One region of the Pseudomonas sp. L5B5 genome, then DNA from elsewhere that is predicted to be linked to it. Evidence: predicted binding sites of a transcription regulator. Region 1 holds the regulator's gene; the other holds the start of a gene.
The links. The regulator sigma-54, encoded in region 1, starts transcription at its own class of promoters, with help from an activator protein. The targets are predictions, from matches to a motif close to ANTGGCATNNANNTTGCTNT.

Region 1 (9,716 bases):
CCTGACCATCCCCTACGACATAGAGGTAGTCGGCGATGCTCGCGGTTTCCGCCAGGTCATGGGACACCACGATGCTGGTGATGCCCAGGGCATCGTTGAGCAGGCGGATCAGGCGCACCAGCACACCCATGGCGATGGGGTCCTGGCCCACGAACGGCTCGTCATACATGAGGATCTGCGGATCCAGGGCGATCGCCCGGGCCAGGGCAACCCGGCGCTTCATGCCGCCGGACAGCTCGTCTGGCATCAGGTCGACGGCGCCTCGCAACCCCACGGCCTGCAGCTTGAGCAAGACAATGTCACGAATCATTTCGTCAGGCAGCTGGGTGTGCACCCGCAGCGGAAAAGCGACGTTCTCGAAGACGTCCAGGTCGGTGAACAGTGCACCACTCTGGAACAGCACGCCCATTTGCTTGCGAGCATCGAACAGGTCGCTGCGCGAGAGGGTCGGCAGGTTCTGGCCATTGACCCACACCTCGCCGCTGCTGGGCCGCAACTGCATGCCCATCAAGCGCAACAGGGTGGTTTTGCCACAACCTGAAGGCCCCATGATGCCGGTGACCTTGCCCCGCGGAATACGGATATCCACGTTATTGAATATGCTGCGCGTACCGCGCTTGAAGGAGACGCCCTTCAGCTCGACCGCGTAAGCGTTGTCAGCACTCATCTAAACTCCTTGCGATGCAGCCTAACACTCGGACGCTGGGCTCTCTCCCGAGAGCACGTGCCCCCTGGGCAGGCCGAACTGGCGGCGAACTATATCACTGCTGATGCAGAGCCCCCAAGGCCGAAGCCATGACCGTTCAGGTCCAGGACAGGCAAAATCGGCGGATTCCTTGTACAAGTAGACAAAGGCTGACGAACTTGCGTGAGGGATTTGATCATTACCGCTATAATCGCCGACTTTTCATCGGGCTATACGATTTCAGACATGAGCCAATCCAGCGACCTGATTCAATCAGCACAACGCACCATCCGCCTCGAACTCCAGGCAGTAGAGAGCTTGCTGCCCCATATCGATGCAGATTTCGTACGCGCTTGCGAGATGATTCTGGCCAGCAAAGGCCGAGTGGTCGTGGTCGGCATGGGCAAGTCCGGACACATCGGCAACAAGATTGCCGCCACCCTGGCCAGTACCGGAACCACGGCATTCTTCGTCCATCCGGCGGAGGCCAGTCATGGCGACATGGGCATGATCACCCGTGACGACGTGATCGTGGCGCTCTCCAACTCCGGCTCTACCAATGAAATCGTGACCCTGCTGCCACTGATCAAGCGCCTGGGCATCCAACTGATCAGCATTACCGGCAACCCCGACTCGCCACTGGCCAAGGCCGCCGACGTCAATCTCAACGTGCATGTCGAGCAGGAGGCCTGCCCACTGAACCTGGCGCCGACCTCCTCGACCACCGCCGCCCTGGTCATGGGCGATGCCCTGGCTGTGGCCCTGCTGGAAGCCCGCGGTTTCACGGCGGAAGACTTTGCCTTTTCCCATCCCGGGGGAGCGCTGGGTCGTCGCCTGCTGCTGAAAGTCGAGAACGTCATGCACGCCGGCGAACAGCTGCCGCAAGTCCAGCGCGGCACCCTGCTCAAGGACGCCCTGGTGGAGATGAGCCGCAAGGGCCTGGGCATGACGGTCATTGTCGAGGCCGACGGGCGCCTGGCCGGAGTCTTCACCGACGGCGACCTGCGCCGCACCCTGGATCGCAGCATCGACATCCATCACACCACCATCGATGACGTCATGACCCTTCGCGGCAAGACCGCACGTGCCGAGATGCTGGCGGCCGAAGCCTTGAAGATCATGGAAGACAGCCGGATCAACGCCTTGGTCGTGGTGGACGACGAGGACCGCCCGGTCGGCGCCTTCAACCTGTCCGACCTGCTGCGTGCGGGAGTGATGTAAATGAACGACGATCTGTTGCAACGCGGCAAGCACATCAAGCTGGCGGTCTTCGACGTCGACGGCGTACTGACCGATGGGCGCCTGTATTTCCTCGAGGACGGCAGCGAGTTCAAGACCTTCAACACCCTGGATGGCCAGGGCATCAAGATGCTCATGGCCGCCGGAGTACAGACGGCGATCATCAGCGGACGCAAGACCCCCGTGGTAGAGCGCCGGGCCAAGAACCTGGGGATACCCCACCTGTACCAGGGCCGCGAGGACAAACTAGTGGTGCTGGACGAGCTTCTTGCCCAACTGGGCCTAAGCTATGAACAGGTCGCCTATCTGGGCGACGACCTGCCCGACTTGCCGGTGATCCGCCGTGTCGGACTGGGCATGGCGGTCGCCAACGCAGCCCCCTTCGTCCGCGAGCATGCCCATGGCATTACCACGACGCGAGGTGGTGAAGGCGCCGCCCGCGAGTTCTGCGAACTGATCCTGCAAGCCCAGGACCGCCTCGAAGCAGCCAACGCTGCTTATCTATAGGGTCCCGCCAATGTTGAGCAAAAAGATTCGCAACATCCTGATCTTCGGGACCATCGCCCTGCTGTTCGCGGCGGTCGGCTACTGGAACATCAGCCCCGAGCGTTTTCTCGACAAGCCTGTCGTGCAGGTTGACGAAAGCGCCATCGACTATTTCGTGATCAACGCACGCAGCGTGCAATACCTGCCCGACGGCAAGCAGCAATACGAGATGACTTCGGACAAGGTCGAGCATGTCAAGGCCAGCGAAGTGACCCTGCTGACCAAGCCGGACCTGCAGATGTACCGCGGCACTACCTATCCCTGGCACGTCCAGAGCGAGCGCGGCGAGGTCAACCCGGATGGCACCGAAGTCGAACTGATCGACTCGGTACGGGTTTCCCGCACCGACGAAAGAAATCGCAACCTGCTGGTCACCACCAGCCGCATGACAGTATTCCCGCAGAAGCAATATGCGCAGACCGAGCAAGCCGTTAGAATCGACGGCGCCAATGGCGTGACCACGGCCAAGGGAATGAAAGCGTATTTGAAAGACGGCAGGATGAACCTGCTATCGAACGTAAGAGGACAGTATGAGGCTCGTTAAAACCCTCCCTATTTTGCTCAGTCTGGGCGCAGCACTGGGAAGCGTGAGCGCCTGGGCTCTGCCGAACGATAGCCAACAGCCGATCCGCATCCAGGCCGATGACGCCCAGCTTGATGACAAGAACGGCGTGGCCACCTACAAGGGCGACGTGATCATCACCCAGGGTTCGATGAAGATCACTGGCAACACCGTGACGATCACCCGGGCCAAGACCGGTGAAATCGACGTGGTGACCTCGGTGGGCAACCTGGCCTACTTCGAACAACTGCAGAAGCAGACCGATCCGAAGCCGGTCCAGGCCTATGCCGTGACCATCCAGTACCATGCCCAGCAAAATCGCATCGTGCTGATCGACAAGGCCAAGGTGATCAACGACGGCAACACCACCGAAGGCGAGAAGATCGTCTACGACACCGTCAAGCAAGTGGCCAACGCCGGCCGCGCCAACGGCAGCGCGGTAACCGCGCCACGTCCGCGGATCGACATGGTCATCCAGCCGAAAAAGAAAACCGACGAGCAAAAGGCGCAGTAATGGCAACTCTCAAAGCCCAGCACCTGGCCAAGAGCTACAAGAGCCGCCAGGTCGTGCGTGATGTCAGCCTGTCCATCGACAGCGGCCAGATCGTCGGCCTGCTCGGCCCCAACGGTGCCGGCAAGACCACCTGCTTCTACATGATCGTCGGCCTGGTCCAGGCCGACCAGGGCCGGGTCCTGATCGACGACCTCGATGTCAGCCACCAGCCCATGCACGGCCGTGCTCGCGCCGGCATCGGCTACCTGCCCCAGGAAGCCTCGATCTTCCGCAAGCTGTCGGTGGCCGACAACATCATGGCCATCCTCGAGACCCGCAAGGAACTCGACAAGGCCGGCCGTCGCCAGGAGCTGGAAAGCCTGTTGCAGGAGTTCCACATCAACCACATCCGCGACAACCTCGGCATGAGCCTGTCCGGTGGCGAGCGCCGCCGCGTGGAAATCGCCCGCGCCCTGGCCACTGCCCCCAAGTTCATCCTGCTGGATGAACCTTTCGCCGGCGTGGACCCGATCTCGGTCGGCGACATCAAGCAGATCATCCACCACCTCAAGGCCAAGGGGATCGGCGTCCTGATCACCGACCACAACGTCCGCGAGACCCTGGACATCTGCGAGACCGCTTACATCGTCAACGACGGACAACTGATCGCCGAAGGCGATTCCGCGACCATCCTGGCCAACGAACTGGTCAAGGAAGTCTACCTGGGCCATGAGTTCCGCCTGTAAGGGCTGAGGTGTTGGGCCCATTGCCAGGGCGTCGGGAACGTTAAACCCTACAAATTTTATTGTTACAGCGCTCTAGGCAAACACTTCAGTTTCAGGCATATAATTTGCTTATGTTTGGCGCTTCGGCGCCCTGTAGTGGATGGCGCATGTGCGCCGGCAATTAAGGTGTTAAGCCCCTGCCATGAAACCATCGCTAGTCCTGAGAATGGGCCAGCAGCTGACGATGACACCTCAGCTGCAACAGGCCATCCGCCTGCTCCAACTGTCGACCCTGGACCTGCAACAGGAAATCCAGGAGGCTCTGGAGTCCAATCCGATGCTCGAACGCCAGGAAGAAGGCGACGACTTCGACAACAGCGACCCCCTGGCCGACAACACCGAGTCCAAACCCAACACCGAGATCCAGGAACCCTCCTACCAGGAAACCGCCCCGACGGTGGATAACCTCGAGGAAGGCGAGTGGAGCGAACGCATTCCCAACGAACTGCCGGTGGATACAGCCTGGGAAGACGTTTACCAGACCAGCGCCAGTAGCCTGCCCAGCAGCGATGACGACGAGTGGGACTTCACCACTCGCACCTCGGCTGGCGAGAGCCTGCAGAGCCACCTGCTCTGGCAACTGAACCTGGCTCCCATGTCGGATACCGACCGCCTGATCGCAGTGACCCTGATCGACTGCATCAACAACCAGGGTTACCTGGACGAGACCCTGGAAGAGGTTCTCGAAGCCTTCGACCCCGATCTGGACATTGAACTGGACGAAGTCGAAGCCGTGCTGCACCGCATCCAGCAATTCGAGCCGGCCGGCATCGGCGCCCGCAACCTGGGCGAGTGCCTGCTGCTGCAACTGCGCCAGTTGCCGCCGAGCACACCATGGCTGGCAGAGGCCCAGCGCCTGGTCAACGACTACATCGACCTGCTGGGCGGCCGCGACTACAGCCAGCTGATGCGTCGCATGAAGCTCAAGGAAGATGAACTGCGCCAGGTCATCGAACTGGTGCAGAGCCTCAACCCACGCCCAGGCTCACAGATCGAGTCCAGCGAAGCCGAATACGTAGTCCCGGACGTCATCGTGCGCAAGGACAATGAACGCTGGCTGGTGGAGCTGAACCAGGAATCCGTGCCACGCCTGCGGGTCAACGCCCAGTACGCCGGGTTCGTGCGTCGCGCCGATACCAGCGCCGACAACACCTTCATGCGAAACCAGTTGCAGGAGGCCCGCTGGTTCATCAAGAGCCTGCAGAGCCGCAATGAAACCCTGATGAAGGTCGCCACCCAGATCGTCGAGCATCAACGCGGTTTCCTCGAGTACGGCGACGAAGCGATGAAGCCCTTGGTCCTGCATGACATTGCCGAGGCAGTAGGCATGCATGAATCGACGATTTCCCGGGTGACCACGCAAAAATTCATGCATACCCCACGGGGCATATATGAACTGAAATACTTTTTCTCGAGCCACGTCAGCACCTCCGAAGGCGGTGAATGCTCGTCCACGGCGATCCGCGCAATCATCAAAAAACTGGTGGCTGCGGAAAATCAGAAAAAGCCGTTGAGTGACAGCAAGATCGCTGGTTTACTGGAGGCACAAGGCATTCAGGTAGCCCGCCGGACCGTCGCCAAGTACCGCGAATCCCTTGGGATCGCGCCTTCCAGCGAACGCAAGCGGTTGATGTAGCCGCCGGGCAGGCCAAAGCGTTTCGGAGTGTGTTTGAAATCTGCCAAGCGATGATCCGGCACGGTAGCCGGATCGATGTACAGCAGGTTTCAGGCACAGTCTAGGTGGCAGGCAAAACGGCCTGCCGCGTTATGCACTGGCAACGAAGGAGAAGCTGTATGCAAGTCAACATCAGTGGACACCAACTTGAAGTGACTGAACCTCTGCGCGTCTACATCGGCGAAAAACTCGACCGGTTGGAGCGCCATTTCGACAAGATTACCAATGTGCAGGTCACCATGGCCGTCGAGAAGCTGAAGCAGAAAATCGAGGCGACCCTGCACATCCACGGTGGGGAGGTCGTAGCCAATGCAGAACATGACGATATGTATGCCGCAATCGACCTGCTCACGGACAAGCTTGACCGCCAACTGAAAAAGCATAAGGAAAAGCAACTCCACCTTCTCCAAGGCACGGGTCGCTGATACTCCCCTCCCATGATCCGACTTGAAAGCATCCTGACCCCCGGCCGTTCCCTGGTGAACGTGCCGGGCGGCAGTAAAAAACGCGCCCTCGAACAAATTGCCAACCTGATCAGCCGTGAAGTGCCTGATCTGGAGATGCAGGATGTCTTCGAGAGCCTTATCGCCCGCGAGAAACTCGGCTCCACCGGTTTCGGCAACGGTATCGCCATTCCCCACTGCCGCCTCAAGGGCTGCGAGTCCCCCATCAGCGCGCTGATGCATCTGGACGCTCCGATCGATTTCGACGCCATCGACGGCGCTCCGGTGGACCTGCTGTTTGTCCTGCTGGTCCCGGAAGCCGCCACCGATGCGCACCTGGAACTGCTCCGGCAGATTGCCAGCATGCTCGATCGCAAGGAAGTGCGTGACCGGCTGCGCAGCGCCACCAGCAACGAAGCCTTGTACCAGGTCGTGCTGGACGAACAGAACGGTCAGTAACCATGCGCTTGATCATCGTCAGCGGCCGCTCCGGCTCAGGCAAAAGCACTGCCCTCGATGTTCTCGAGGATCACGGCTACTACTGCATCGACAACCTGCCTGCAGGGCTGCTGCCCGAACTGGCTGAACGCGCGTTGATCCACACCGAGCTGGCACAGCCACTGGTGGCGGTTTCCATCGACGCTCGTAACCTGCCCAGCCACCTCTCGCGCTTTCCGGAGCTGCTGGAAGAAGTTCGCAGCCGGCACATCCAGTGTGACGTGCTGTATCTGGACGCCGATGAAGAAACCCTGCTCAAGCGCTTCTCTGAAACCCGGCGGCGCCATCCACTGAGCAGCGCCAACCGTTCACTGGCCGAGGCCATCCACGACGAGACCCAACTGCTGGGACCGATCGTCGACTTGGCCGACCTCAAGGTCAACACCACCAATCTCAACCTGTACCAGTTGCGGGACACCATCAAGCTGCGGCTGCTGAACCAGCCAGAGCCGGGCACCGCCTTCCTGGTCGAGTCCTTCGGTTTCAAGCGTGGCATGCCGGTAGACGCCGACCTGGTGTTCGACGTGCGCTGCCTGCCAAACCCGTACTGGAAGCCCGAACTGCGTGCCCAATCCGGGCTGGACGCCCCCGTGGCCGAATACCTGGCTGCGCAACCGGATGTGGAAGAGATGTTCCAAGACATCTCCAGCTACCTGCTCAAGTGGTTGCCACGCTTTGCCGCCAGCAATCGCGCCTACGTGACCATCGCCATCGGCTGCACTGGCGGGCATCATCGCTCCGTATACCTGACCGAGCGCCTGGGCCAGGTCCTGCAAAAATCCCTGAAGAACGTCCAGGTTCGCCACCGCGACCTTAGCTGAAAGGATCTACCCCGCGATGCCAGCTCTGGAAATCGAGATCATCAACAAACTGGGCCTGCACGCCCGTGCCTCGGCCAAGTTCGTCGGCGTAGCCGGCAAGTTTCCCTGCCAGATCCGCGCCGGCAGAACCCCGGAGTCCATGGTCGACGGCAAGAGCATCATGGCCATGATGATGCTCGCCGCCGGCAAGGGCACCAAGATCCATCTCAAGACTGAAGGCGAACAGGAGCAGGAAGCGCTGGACGCACTGGCAGCGCTGATCAACAACTACTTCGACGAAGGCGAGTAAACCCACCAGGGCCAGGCCCATACGGCACTCAGGAGAGCGCCGTGTCCATCACCATCATCAGGCAGAAGCCGATACACAGGCCGAGGCTGGCAAGCTTGTCATGGCCATTGCGACGCGACTCCGGAATCACTTCATGAGTGACTACCAGCAGCATCGCCCCCGCCGCCAGGGCCAGGCCCAAGGGCAGCAGCACCTGCGCCAGGCTCACCAGCCAGGCACAGAGCAAGGCAAAGACCGGCTCCACCAGGCCTGACGCCGCACCAATCAAGAATGCCTTGACCCGCGACATCCCCGCCCCCGCCAGCACCAGAGCAATCACCAGACCTTCCGGCACATCCTGCAGGGCAATGCCCATGGCCAGGCTGTCCGCATCCGGCATGCCACCTCCGGCCGACACCCCAACTGCCATCCCTTCAGGAATGTTATGGGCAATGATGGCGAAAACGAACAGCCAGATACGCGGGGCAATTACCGGATGCTCTGGCGTGCCCACCAGCACCTCCGGGCTGCCCCTCGACACCTTGAGGTCCACCAGGAACAGGCCAAAGGCCCCAAGCATGATGCCGGCGCAGATCAGACTGCTGGAGCCCCAGGCAGACAAGCCGAGGTCCTGGGCTGCGGCGATGCCTGGGACGATCAGCGAAAACGCAGTCGCCGCCAGCATCACTCCGGCACCAAAGCCCAGCAGGGTGTCGCTCACCGCCACCGGCATCCTCCGGATCACCAGCACCGGGACCGCCCCCAGTGCCGTGCCCAGTGCGCAGATCGAGCCACCCTGCAAGGCGCGCAGCAGGCGCGGCTCCAGGTTCAGCCAGCTCAACCCTTGAGCCACCAGCAACGCCGTGCCCGCCAACAGCAACAGCGAACCGAAGGCATAACGAAACAATCGTCCGCTGCTGATCGCCAGTGTTTCAGTGCCCATAGTTGGCCTTAGATCTTGTTTTGATGGGGAGGTATCAAGCCATCGCGGCCTGGTAACGCTGGGCGACTTCTGGCCAGTTGATGACGTTGTAGAAGGCGTTGATGTATTCCGGCCGGCGGTTCTGGTAGCGCAGGTAATAGGCGTGCTCCCACACGTCCAGGCCGAGGATCGGCGTATTGCCGTTCATCAGCGGGCTGTCCTGGTTACCGCTGCTTTCCACCACCAGTTTCTTCTCCGGTGTCACGCTGAGCCAGGCCCAGCCGCTGCCGAACCGGGTCAATGCCGCCTTGGTGAACGCCTCCTTGAAACTATCGAAACCACCCAGGTCTCGATCAATGGCCTGAGCCAGGGCTCCATCGGGGTTTCCTCCACCGGCAGGCGTCATCACTGCCCAGAACAACGAGTGGTTGGCGTGACCGCCTCCCTGGTTGATCACCGCTGCCCGCAGCTTTTCCGGCAGCTGCTGGACACTGGACACCAGCTTTTCCACTTCCCATCCGGCCCACTCGGTGCCTTCTACCGCAGCATTGAGGTTATTGATGTAGGTCTGGTGGTGCTTGGTGTAATGGATTTCCATGGTCTGCGCATCGATATGCGGTTCCAGGGCATCGTAGGCATAAGGCAGGGCAGGCAAGGTAAAGGACATATCAGTGCACTCCGTAAGAAGGGTTACCGGGTAGCGGACCGTCCGGGGACAGGCGCGTGACGTTGTTGTCCAGCAAACGGCGAGAACGGGGGTATTCACCGTGCTCTCCGAT
Region 2 (7,024 bases), 1.0 Mb from region 1:
CCACATGCAACGGCATAAGTAGAACTCATCACGCCAGCGAGTTTGGGTGTCATTCGAACGTGCTGAGAGTTATAGCCATTAGCCATTAATTTGACCAGCATCAAGCCACTCCGAGACCTGAAAAATCAGGCCCCGGGGACTTGTCGAGCCTTCAGCGGACGCTGATCTTCCAGGCGCGGTGGATTTTGCCATTGCGGGCGAAGTCCGGGTCGATGGTGCTCGCCGTGATCTCCTCGACCTGATATCGCGCGGCGAGGTTTTCATCCAGCTGGAACTTGCGGAAGTTGTTGGAGAAATACAGCACGCCGCCGGGCGCCAGGCGCGCCATGGCCAGGTCGAGCAATTGCACCTGGTCACGCTGCACGTCGAACACACCTTCCATGCGCTTGGAGTTGGAGAAGGTCGGCGGGTCGATGAAGATCAGGTCGAACTCATCGCGGCAGGTCTCCAGCCAGGCCATCACATCGCCCTGCTCCAGGCGGTTCTTGTCGGAAAAACCATTGAGCGAGAAGTTGCGACGCGCCCAGTCCAGGTAGGTTTTCGACAGGTCGACGCTGGTGGTGCTGCGGGCTCCGCCCTTGGCCGCGTGCACACTGGCGGTCGCGGTGTAGCAGAACAGGTTGAGGAAGCGCTTGCCCGCCGCCTCCTTCTGGATGCGCATGCGCATCGGCCGGTGGTCGAGGAACAGCCCGGTATCCAGGTAGTCGGTCAGGTTCACCAGCAGTTTGATCCCGCCTTCGCGAACTTCGGTGAACTGGCCCTGGGCACTCTGGCGTTCGTACTGGCGGGTGCCGCTCTGGCGCTCGCGGCGCTTGATCACCACCCGGCTCTTGTCGACGTTCAGTGCCTGGGGAATCGCCGCCAGGGCATCGAACAGGCGAGCCTGGGCCTTTTCAGGATCCACCGACTTGGGCGCCGCGTATTCCTGAACGTGCACCCAGTCCTGATAGAGGTCGATGGCCAGGGAGTACTCGGGCATGTCGGCATCGTAGACCCGATAGCACTCGACACCTTCACGCCTGGCCCACTTGCCCAGTTGCTTGAGGTTCTTCTGCAGGCGGTTGGCGAACATCTGCCCGCCCTCGCTCAGGCGTGCCTGCTCGACCACCGGCGCCGGAGCCGGAGCCGGCTTGATCGGATTGCCATTCTTGTTGTACTGGCGCACTGGAGGCTCGTCCACCACGGCCAGGGCCTGTTCGCGCTCCAGTTGACGCTGCTCGGGGCTGCGGCGCTCGCCCGTGACGAACTGGTCGGGCAGCACCTTGATCAGCAGCAGCTTGCAAGGCAAGGCGCCGTTCCAGAACGAGTATTGCTTGTGGCTGCGAATCCCCATGCGCTTGCCCAGGTCCGGGGCACCGGTGAAGACCGCTGCTTCCCAGTTCAGGCAGGCCTGGCGCAGGCGCTCGCCGAGGTTCTGGTAGAGGTACAGCAGGCTGGCTTCGTCACCCAGGCGCTCGCCGTAGGGTGGGTTGCAGATCACCAGGCCTTTCTGGTTCTGGTCCGGGCGCGGCTCGAACGTCGCCACTTCACCCTGGTAGATCTTGATCCAGTCGCTCAGGCCGGCACGCTCGACGTTGTTGCGGCCCGGCTGGATCAGGCGCGGATCGGCTTCATAACCGCGAATCCACAGCGGCGGCTTGGCCAGGCCAGCCTGGGCCCGGGCCTGGGCCTCTTCGTGCAGCTTGCGCCACAGCGCCGGGACATGCCCGAGCCAGGCGGTGAAACCCCATTGTTCGCGCTTGAGGTTGGGAGCGATATCCGCGGCGATCATCGCCGCCTCCACCAGGAAGGTCCCGACCCCGCACATCGGGTCGGCCAGGGCGCCGCCGTCGGCAGCGATGCGAGGCCAGCCGGAACGGATCAGGATGGCCGCCGCGAGGTTTTCCTTCAGCGGCGCGGCGCCCTGCTGCAGGCGATAACCGCGCTGGTGCAGGCTATGGCCGGACAGGTCCAGGGAGAGGATGGCTTCGCCGCGGTCCAGGCGCAGATGGATGCGCAAGTCCGGGTTGAGCTTGTCGATGGACGGACGCTCGCCGGTGGGCGTGCGCAGTTTGTCGACGATGGCATCCTTGACCTTCAAGGCGCCGAAATGGGTGTTGTCGATGCCCGAACCATGGCCGCTGAATTCCACCGCCAGGGTGCCGTCTGCCAGCATGTGGTCCTGCCAGTCGACGTCCAGCACGCCGTGATAGAGGTCGTCGGCGCTCTTCATCGGGAAACGCTTGAGTACCAGCAATACCCGGTTGGCCAGGCGCGACCACAGGCACAGCCGATAGGCCGTCTCCATGTCGGCCATGCCGCGTACGGCGGAGGTGTGTTCACGCGCTTGCTCAAGGCCAAGCCCGACGGCTTCCTCGATCAGCAGGCCTTCGAGGCCTTTGGGGCAAGTGAGGAAGAGTTCGTAACGATCCGACATGGGAATACCAGGGCCTTAGGCAAATAAGTGAACGGACAACGCATTGTCCGCCCGGTTTTTAGTCAAGCGCTTTTCTTCAAGAGCGCTCGTGTGGCACGAAACCGTGCCGTCCCACCCCGGCAAGCAGGCTTTCTTGCAGGACAAAAAAGCTTGGAGTCCGGGACAGATGAAAAGTCAGGGCAACAAAATGACATAAGTCGACCCTTCGTCGAATAGTAGTTGAGTGCAACCGCTCGACATTCTCACTAAAGCATTAACCTCATCATCTAGTCAGAGGCTTGTTACAGCAGGCTTTGCCAGGCAGAACCGGCGAAGGAACCGCTCTGGCTTATGGCCTGGATAGCACTATCGTTACGTCCTTATGACAAAACGATCATTCACTTGCTGTGACCTATTGGTTAGAACTCAACACAGGTTGGCGACGCAATGACGCCAACATCGAAGCTCGCGACGCCGGCAGCGAGCACCAACGGCAGAAGCATTCTGCCCGACCTCAATGAAGGTCGACGGGACATATACAGTCAACAAGTGAGGGAAACACCCTATGAGAAGACTAAAGCGTGATCCGTTGGAAAAAGCATTTTTACGCGGATATCAGTATGGCGTTAATGGCAAGTCCCGTGAGCTTTGCCCATTTACTCTACCGTCGGTACGCCAAGCCTGGATCAACGGCTGGCGAGAAGGACGCGGCGACAACTGGGACGGTATGACAGGCACTGCGGGTATACACAGACTCAACGAACTTCGCGCTGTCGGCTGATCAGGGCACATTCCGACACCTAAAACTTGAATAGATGATGACTTAACCACGCGCGCCCCATCCGGGCGGCGGGCTTCGGCCCAGGGGCTCCTTCGAGGAGCCCTTTTTTATGGCCGTCGCACACGTCCGCCTGCCTGTCAGCCCATGGCCGCGATGGCATCCACCGATTCGCGGATCAGCGCCGGGCCCTTGTAGATGAAACCCGAATACAGCTGCACCAGGCTGGCGCCGGCGGCGATCTTCTCGGCCGCATGCCGGCCTTCGGTGATACCGCCTACCGCGATGATCGGCAGGCGGCCGGCCAGTTCGGAGGCCAGGACCTTGACCGTGTGGGTACTCTTTTCCCGCACCGGTGCACCGGACAGGCCACCGGCCTCGTCACAATGTTCCAGGCCTTCGACGCCTTCACGACTGAGGGTGGTATTGGTGGCGATCACCGCGTCCATGCCGGCCTCGAGCAGTGCCCGGGCCACCTCCACGGTTTCTTCATCAGTCATATCGGGAGCGACCTTGATCGCCAGCGGCACGCGCCTGCCGTGGATCGCGGTCAGTTCCTGCTGGCGCCGGCCCAGGGCCGCCAGCAGTTGCTTGAGCGACTCGCCGAATTGCAGGCTGCGCAGGCCCGGGGTGTTGGGGGAGCTGACGTTGACCGTGACGTAGCTGGCCTGGGCGTAGACCTTGTCCAGGCAGATCAGGTAGTCATCCACGGCCCGCTCCACCGGGGTATCGAAGTTCTTGCCGATGTTGATCCCCAGCACGCCCTTGTACTTGGACGCGGCGACCCGTGCCAGCAGGTTGTCGACCCCCAGGTTGTTGAAACCCATGCGGTTGATGATCCCTTCGGCCTCGGGCAGGCGGAAGATTCGGGGCTTGGGGTTGCCCGGCTGCGGACGCGGCGTGACGGTGCCGATCTCGACGAAACCGAAACCCAGCTGGGCGAAACCGTCGATGGCCGCGCCGTTCTTGTCCAGGCCCGCGGCCAGCCCCACCGGGTTGGCGAACTCCAGGCCCATGACGGTCACCGGCTTGTGCGCCGGGGCCTTGCACAGCAGGCCGTTGAGCCCCAGACGCCCGCCCGCGCCGATCAGGTCCAGGGACAGATCGTGGGAAGTTTCCGGGGAGAGTTTGAACAGCAGCTGGCGGGCCAGGGTATACATGGGCGCGATGGACTCGGTGGACGGCGAAATGGGGCGCCGATTATAGCCGGGCCCGGGGCTTGCAAGCGAGGCGCATCGGCAAATCCGACCAGCGCTGGCACATGCCTTGCACCTGCCGTGCCATTCCCCCGCGGCCAACGGCGGCCCGGGTCGAAGGACAATGCTCTGGTCTGCGCCCGGCATTACCGGCGCGGCTAGGCCACTTCAAGCAAGGTGCCCCCATGACAGAACACCCCCGCCTGCCACTGGCCTGGGTCAACGGTAGCGATGCCCCGGAAAAGCCCGAGCTGGACCTGGGCTTCATGGCCCTGACCGATTGCGCCTCCCTGGTGGTCGCGGCCACCCAGGGATTCGCCCAGCCCCACGGCCTGACCTTGAACCTCAAGCGCCAGAGTTCCTGGGCCAGCCTGCGGGACAAGCTGGTGAGTGGCCAGCTGGACGCTGCCCACAGCCCGTACGGCCTGGTCTACGGGGTGCACCTGGGCATCGGCGGCACAGCCCCCTGCGACATGGCGATACTCATGGGGCTGAACCAGAACGGCCAGAGCATCAACCTGTCCCGGGAGCTGCAAGCGCTCGAGGTGACCAGCCCTGAAGCACTGGATCGCCACGTGCACCAAAGCCGGGCGCGCCTGACCTTCGCCCAGACCTTCCCCACCGGCACCCATGCCCTATGGCTCTACTACTGGCTGGCCAGCCAGGGTATCCACCCATTGGCAGACGTCGACAGCGTCGTGGTACCTCCACCACAGATGGTTGCCCATCTGCAGGCCGGGCGCATCGACGGCTTCTGCGTCGGTGAACCCTGGAGCGCCAGCGCGGTACAGCAGGATCTGGGCTTCACCCTGGCCACCAGCCAGGCAATCTGGCCGGATCATCCGGAGAAGGTCCTGGGCTGCACCCGCACCTTTGTCGAGCAGTACCCCAACACGGCCCGCGCCCTGGTGATGGCCACCCTCGAAGCCAGCCGCTTCATCGAGCAAAGCCCGCAAAACCGTCGCGGCACCGCACAGTTGCTCAGTGCCAGCGATTACCTCGACGCTCCCCTGGCCTGCATCGAACCCCGGCTGCTGGGCGACTACGCCGACGGCCTGGGCAATCGCTGGCAGGACCCCCACGCCCTGCGCTTTCACAACCATGGCGCGGCGAACCAGCCTTACTTGTCCGACGGGATGTGGTTCATGACCCAGTTCCGCCGCTGGGGCCTGCTGCGCGAGGACCCGGACTACCTGGCCGTGGCGCGCCAGGTCCAGCAAGTACAGCTTTACCGCGAAGCGGCCAGTGCCCTGGGGATCGCTACCGGGCCGGACATGCGCAGCAGCCAGCTGATCGACGGCAAGGTCTGGGACGGCACGCAACCGGCCGCCTATGCCCGCAGCTTCCACCTGCACGCCCTGAACGACACCCCTGCCCTGGTTGCCCAGCGCTGAGCGGAGCCTGCGAACATGCTGCGAATCCTGTTGATCAATGACACCGCAAAAAAAGTCGGGCGGCTCAAGGCGGCCCTCAGTGAGGCGGGCTTCGAAGTGATCGATGAGTCCGGCCTGACCATCGACCTGCCCGGACGCGTCGAAACGGTGCGCCCCGATGTAATCCTGATCGATACCGAGTCGCCCAGCCGCGATGTCATGGAGCAAGTGGTCCTGGTCAGCCGCGACCAGCCTCGACCCATCGTGATGTTCACCGACGAGCACGACCCGAGCGTCATGCGCCAGGCAATCAAGTCCGGGGTCAGCGCCTATATCGTCGAAGGCATCCAGGTCCAGCGCCTGCAGCCAATCCTCGACGTCGCCATGGCCCGCTTCGAAAGCGACCAGGCCCTGCGCGCCCAGTTGCAGGCGCGGGACCAGCAACTGGCGGAGCGCAAGCGCATCGAACTGGCCAAGGGCCTGCTGATGAAGATGAAGGACTGCGGCGAGGAGCAGGCCTATACCCTGATGCGCCGCCAGGCCATGAGCCGGCAGCAGAAGCTGATCCAGGTGGCGGAGCAAATCATCGCCATGCAGGAACTGCTGGGCTGACCCCGGCCCTGGCGGCGATTGGCCCGGCTCTTGCTATCGGATAAGCATCGGTAACCAACGGCGGTTGCCCCACCCACGACAAAGACGTCGCGTACCCTGCTCGCCCTTCGCGAACCGGGTGCCGGCGTCTTTTCGTTCTGGCCCCACTGCACGGGGCCGGTGGTGCGGCCGACGTGTCGCCCCACCGCAAGCCCCATGACCCCTCCCCCGATTGCTGTCAGCTGAGGTGCGCGATGAATTCAAGCTTCTGGAAATCCGGCCACACCCCGACCCTGTTCGCGGCCTTTTTATATTTCGACCTGAGCTTCATGGTCTGGTACCTGCTGGGCCCGCTGGCAGTGCAGATTGCCGGCGACCTGCAACTGACCACCCAGCAGCGCGGCTTGATGGTGGCCACGCCGATCCTGGCCGGCGCCGTATTGCGCTTCATCATGGGCCTGCTGGCCGATCGCCTGTCGCCCAAGACGGCCGGCCTGATCGGCCAGGTGATCGTCATCGGGGCCCTGCTGGGCGCCTGGCAGCTGGGTATCCACAGCTATCAGCAGGCCTTGCTGCTGGGAGTGTTCCTGGGCATGGCCGGCGCCTCCTTCGCGGTGGCCCTGCCCCTGGCGTCGCAGTGGTATCCGCCGCAGCATCAGGGCAAGGCCATGGGCATCGCCGGCGCGGGCAA

Region 2: a site for sigma-54 is predicted at 4,427-4,446, ahead of LGQ10_RS09605 (CmpA/NrtA family ABC transporter substrate-binding protein). Genes of this name have one in related genera too.

The regions. Positions count from the first base shown of each region.
Region 1 is NZ_CP084742.1:3,140,170-3,149,885, forward strand. It holds gene LGQ10_RS14445 (ATP-binding cassette domain-containing protein) at 1-667, opposite strand, end outside; gene LGQ10_RS14450 (KpsF/GutQ family sugar-phosphate isomerase) at 932-1,906, shown strand; gene LGQ10_RS14455 (KdsC family phosphatase) at 1,907-2,431, shown strand; gene lptC (LPS export ABC transporter periplasmic protein LptC) at 2,442-3,014, shown strand; gene lptA (lipopolysaccharide transport periplasmic protein LptA) at 3,001-3,546, shown strand; gene lptB (LPS export ABC transporter ATP-binding protein) at 3,546-4,271, shown strand; gene LGQ10_RS14475 (RNA polymerase factor sigma-54) at 4,453-5,946, shown strand; gene hpf (ribosome hibernation-promoting factor, HPF/YfiA family) at 6,105-6,410, shown strand; gene ptsN (PTS IIA-like nitrogen regulatory protein PtsN) at 6,423-6,887, shown strand; gene rapZ (RNase adapter RapZ) at 6,890-7,747, shown strand; gene LGQ10_RS14495 (HPr family phosphocarrier protein) at 7,764-8,036, shown strand; gene LGQ10_RS14500 (ZIP family metal transporter) at 8,065-8,958, opposite strand; gene LGQ10_RS14505 (superoxide dismutase) at 8,993-9,604, opposite strand; gene LGQ10_RS14510 (hypothetical protein) at 9,606-9,716, opposite strand, start outside.
Region 2 is NZ_CP084742.1:2,141,277-2,148,300, forward strand. It holds gene LGQ10_RS09585 (diguanylate cyclase) at 1-16, opposite strand, end outside; gene rlmKL (bifunctional 23S rRNA (guanine(2069)-N(7))-methyltransferase RlmK/23S rRNA (guanine(2445)-N(2))-methyltransferase RlmL) at 152-2,416, opposite strand; gene rmf (ribosome modulation factor) at 2,961-3,176, shown strand; gene LGQ10_RS09600 (quinone-dependent dihydroorotate dehydrogenase) at 3,314-4,333, opposite strand; gene LGQ10_RS09605 (CmpA/NrtA family ABC transporter substrate-binding protein) at 4,555-5,763, shown strand; gene LGQ10_RS09610 (ANTAR domain-containing response regulator) at 5,779-6,354, shown strand; gene LGQ10_RS09615 (nitrate/nitrite transporter) at 6,588-7,024, shown strand, end outside.